Regions from separate parts of the Gordonia amicalis genome, predicted to be linked through region 2. Evidence: predicted binding sites of a transcription regulator. Region 2 holds the regulator's gene; the other holds the start of a gene.

Region 1 (2,455 bases), 1.5 Mb from region 2:
CACCCCGGCATCTGACAACACCGATCCCGCACAAACAGCGCCTTCACCAGCGCCTTGTTCGGCGCCCGCTTCTTTCGACCCAACCCCAACAACGCCAACCTCCCCGGACGACCAGACACCCTCGCAGACAACACCTCACGCCTCGCCGCACCACACGACGCCTCCCCCACCTCCGCCGCCGACAACGCCGGACCATCATCGAGATGCGCACTCTCCACACCGTCGCCGGCATGGATCAGGATCTCCGCCCCCGGCGCAAGATCGGGCATCGCGATCCCCTCATGCACCATGTCCGCCATCGCCACCACCGCCGGCGCCACATTCGACGGCACATGCCGCCACAAATCCCGCCGATTCGCCGGCCGAACCTCCGAATCGGGCTCACCCGACACCGTCTCGAGCGCACCCGCAGCGTTCCGCGGAACACCCGCCGGCACCGGCAGATCGTCGTCGCTCACCGTGCGGGTGCGTTCATACTCCGCCCGCACCGCCCCCGCCAGAAACCGCGCACCGTCCAGCGGCGTGAACCGCAACGACACCGACAACGTCCCATCGGCATTCCACTTCCACCGCCCCGCCGACTCCCGCGGCGCCACCGGCTCATCCGTCCCGTTCGCCGCATCGATCTGACGCATCGCCCGCACCGCCCGCTCCACCTGCGACGCCGTGCACGACAACGCCAAATTCACCAACTCCTGCTCCCGCACGTCAGTCGCCACCCGCGTCAACGCCCGCACCTTCGAATACGACAGCCGCCCCTGCGCGAACGCCGCACGGATCACCGGCAACCCCCGCAACGCCCGCGCCACCCGCACCTGCTCATGCGCCGTGCGCTGAGTGATCCCCGCTTTCCACGACAACCACTGCGCCAACGATGAAATCCCCGGCCCCGACCACGACCGCCGTTCCTCCAACACCGCCACATGCGCAAAGAACTGGGCCGTCAACGCGGTGATCTGCGCCGCGTACCCGATCACCCGTGCCTCCAGCACCTCATCAGCCAACGACGACGGATCCGCACCATCGAACATCGACGCCACACCCTCACCACGCAACACCGAAACAGACACCCCAACCCCCCGCTGTTCGAACAGATATACGAACAACCTAGCCCCGCCCACCGACAACCCGCAGGTCACCGAGACCCGAGTGTTCCGCGGAACACTACTCAGCGGACGACAGCCGGGTCGGCGCAGCTGTCCGGAACGTCGACCAGTGAGCACGGCACCGGCATCCGCGTCGGCCGGTAATCGGCAGGCACTCCCCCGGCCCGCGTGATCTCCCGGTAAGCGGCGACGCCGTCGGTGGGACGCCGTGTCAGCGACGGGTCTCGCCGGACGTCGACGGTGAACAGACCGAAGCGCGAGTCGAAATCGCCCCACTCGTAGTTGTCGGTGAGACTCCAGTAGTTGTAGGACTTCACGGGGATGCCGTCCTGCTTGGCCCGCTGCAGCCAGTACACCGTGTCACGAAGGTGGTCCGAACGCCGATAACCGTCGGGGCGTCGGCCGGCCGGATCGGTGGCCAGCCCGTTCTCGATCACCCGGATCGGCTTGCCCGGGAACTGCCCCGCCACGTGGCGGAGCACGTAATAGATGCTCTCGGGCGCCTGTGAGCTCTTCCAGAACTCGCCGAGTGCACCGTAGGCCACCGACGCATCGGTAACCGAGAACGAGTAGTAGTGGTCGACGCCGACGAAGTCCAGGGTGTCGCGCATCCGTTGCGGGAAAATCGATTCCAGCCACGGCTGGAGTCCGGCGATCGGATAGTAGGCGAAGTTCGACGACACCTCCGCGCCCGGCTGGACCCGATGGATGTGCCGGTAGACGGCCCGATGCGCCGCGACGATCCCGTCGACCATCCGGCCCAGGTTCTGTGGCGAGACCCCGCCGTACTGGAGTTCGCGCCGAACGTACTCGGTCGGTTCGTTGAACGTGATCCACAGCGGGTCGGCCCAGGCATACCGGTCGACGACCCGGGAGGCGAACGCCACCATGTCGTCGGCCATTCCGGGGCGATTCCACCCGCCGAGATCCACCGCCCAGCCAGGATGTACCCAGTGGTTGAGCGTGATCATCGGTCGCATGCCGGCGTCGACGACTTTGCGGATCACCCTGTCGTAGAACGCCCAGCCCGCCGGATCATCGTGTCCGCGTGTCGGTTCCACCCGCGACCACTCGACCGACGTGCGGTAGATCCCGACACCGAGCGACGCGGCCCGGTCGATGTCCTCGGCGTGACGATGGTAGAAGTCGACGGCGTTGCCGACCGGATCCTCGACCTTGCCCTGCTTGCCGTACCGCAGCCAGTTCGAGTCCCGGTTGTATCCCTCGGACTGGAAGCCGGATTGGGCGACGCCGAAATCGAAGTCCGGACCGAGCGGCGGAACCGCGGCTCGCGCCGGCGAGGAGACACCGACGGGCAGCAACAGCACTGCGGCAAGCGCGATCACGAG
Region 2 (2,455 bases):
CTCGTCGACGGCACCACGGGTGAGATCGCCGTCGACCCCGACGACACCGCCGCGCGAGCCCGAGTCGAGGAGTATCGGCGTCACGCCGCTCGCATCGCCGGGTGGTCGGGTCCGGGCCGCACCGGCGACGGGGTGGAGGTGGCGATCCTGGCCCACGTCGCCGACGGGTCGTCGGCCCGCGCGGCCACCGATCACCCGGTGGAGGGTGTCGGACTGTTCCGTACCGAACTGGCCTTCCTCGAGCGCGCCGACGAGCCGTCGGTCGACGAGCAGGCGTGCATCTATCGCGAGGTGCTGGACGCTTTCGATGGCCGCAAGGTGGTCATCCGCACCCTCGACGCCGGCTCGGACAAGCCGCTGCGCTTCGTGACCCATCCCGACGAGGCCAACCCGGCACTCGGTGTGCGCGGCGACCGAATCGCCTTGGCGCACCCCGAGATCCGCGCGCGCCAGCTCGACGCGATCGCCCGGGCGGCGCAGGAGGCCGACGCGCAGCCGTGGGTCATGGCCCCGATGATCGCCTCACCCGCCGAGGCTGCGGCATTCGCCGCGCAGGTGCGCGAGCGTGGACTCGTCGCCGGTGTGATGATCGAGGTCCCCGCCGCGGCGATCCTGGCCCCGGCGATCCTGGCCGAGGTGGACTTCGTCTCGATCGGCACCAATGACCTCACGCAGTACACGATGGCCGCTGACCGAATGTCCGCCGAGCTCGCATCGCTGACCGATCCGTGGCAGCCGGCCGTGCTGCATCTCGTCGCAACGGTCGCCCGGGCCGGACGTGATCAGGGGAAACCGGTGGGCGTCTGCGGAGAGGCCGCGGCCGATCCGCATCTCGCCTGCGTGCTGGTCGGACTCGGGGTCACCTCGTTGTCGAGCGCTCCCGTCGCGGCGCCCGCGGTCGGCGCCCAACTCGGCGCGGTCACCCTGGCAACCTGCGAAAACGCGGCGGCCGCCGCGCTGGCCGCCACCGATCCGGCTACGGCTCGCGCGGCGGCCGCCGCGGTACTCGACAGTGGCGCCGACACTGACAGCGACGAGGTCAGACTCGCCGCATCACGGTGACGACCTTGCCGAGGATGACGGCCTCGTCGCCCGGGATCGGGTCGAACAACTCGTTGTGCGGCATCAGCCAGACATGACCCTTCTGGCGTTTGAAGGTCTTGACCGTGGCCTCGCCGTCGATCATCGCGGCCACGATGTCGCCGTTGTCGGCCACGTTCTGCTGGCGGACGACGACCCAGTCCCCGTCGCAGATCGCGGCGTCGATCATCGACTCGCCGACGACCTTCAGCAGGAACAGCGATCCCTCGCCGACGAGCTCCCGGGGGAGTGGGAACACGTCCTCGACGGCTTCCTCGGCGAGGATCGGCCCGCCTGCGGCGATCCGGCCGAGCACCGGTACGAAAGTGGGCTCGGGTAGTGCTCCGCCGGTCGGCGACGTCGGCGTCGGGGGTTCGCTCGGCGCGATGTTCACCGCCCGCGGACGGTTGGCATCACGTTTGAGAAGGCCCTTGCGTTCGAGGGTCCGCAGCTGATGGGCGACCGAGGAGGTCGAGGTGAGACCCACCTCGTCACCGATCTCGCGGATACTCGGCGGGTAACCGCGTTCTCGCACGGATTTGCGGATCACCTCGAGAACTCCGCGCTGCCGCGGCGTCAGCGACGCCTCGGCCGCCGCCATGTCCGCCGGGGTGACGGGCTCGTCGGCGCCCCGCGCTCCGGTGCGCTTACCGCCGTCATCGCTCATGATCGGGTTCCTCTCGATTCCGAACGTGCTGGTAGATCGCTTGTCTGTCGACGAGCCTAGCCGAGAACGCCGACCGAATCAAACATTTGTTCGACGTGTCGCGAGACAATTGTCGGAGTGCCGTGCTACAAATCGAACATCAGTTCATCGAACAGATGATCGACATTCGAACAGTTCGATCGGGACGACGCGGTCCCACTCACGAACACCGTTCGACCGGATACACGGAGGGCACCATGCGCACCGCCACTCTCATCGACCCCGTCCACCTCGACCCCGTCCACCTCGACCCCGCCCGGCACGGCGGTCCCGTCCGCGGCGACGTCCTGGAGCGTCCGCGCCCGACACGTCGGGGAGACGCCCGGCGGCCCGTCGACAACCGTCCGGTGCCGGAATCGGTGGTCCGGGTCCGCCGCGTCGCCTCCACCCAGTGCGCGTCGCCGGTGGGTATGCGTGGTCGTGGACCGGTGGTCCCGGCGTCGCCTCCCGCCGAAACGGTTCCCGCGGCCGTCATCCGCCGGCGTCGCCGCACGGCGACCGCTGTCCTCGCCGGCGTCGCGCTCGCCCTGGCCGTGTGGGTCATCGCGGTCGTCGGCCAGAACTACGCCGCGTCGGTCACGCCTGCCGCGGTCGGCACCGAGGTCGTGCACGTTCGGTCGGGTGACTCGCTGAGCACGATCGCCTCGCGGGTCGCCCCCGAGATGCCGC

The links. The regulator LexA, encoded in region 2, represses DNA repair genes until DNA is damaged. The targets are predictions, from matches to a motif close to CGAACANNTGTTCG.
Region 1: IHQ52_RS10015 (HNH endonuclease signature motif containing protein) is a predicted target of LexA. The motif match lies at 1,088-1,101, and genes of this name have one in related genera.

Annotation. Positions count from the first base shown of each region.
Region 1 is NZ_CP091855.1:2,172,600-2,175,054, reverse strand. It holds gene IHQ52_RS10015 (HNH endonuclease signature motif containing protein) at 1-1,031, opposite strand, end outside; gene IHQ52_RS10010 (family 1 glycosylhydrolase) at 1,169-2,455, opposite strand, start outside.
Region 2 is NZ_CP091855.1:3,687,402-3,689,856, reverse strand. It holds gene IHQ52_RS16840 (phosphoenolpyruvate--protein phosphotransferase) at 1-1,062, shown strand, start outside; gene lexA (transcriptional repressor LexA) at 1,040-1,747, opposite strand; gene IHQ52_RS16830 (LysM peptidoglycan-binding domain-containing protein) at 1,984-2,455, shown strand, end outside.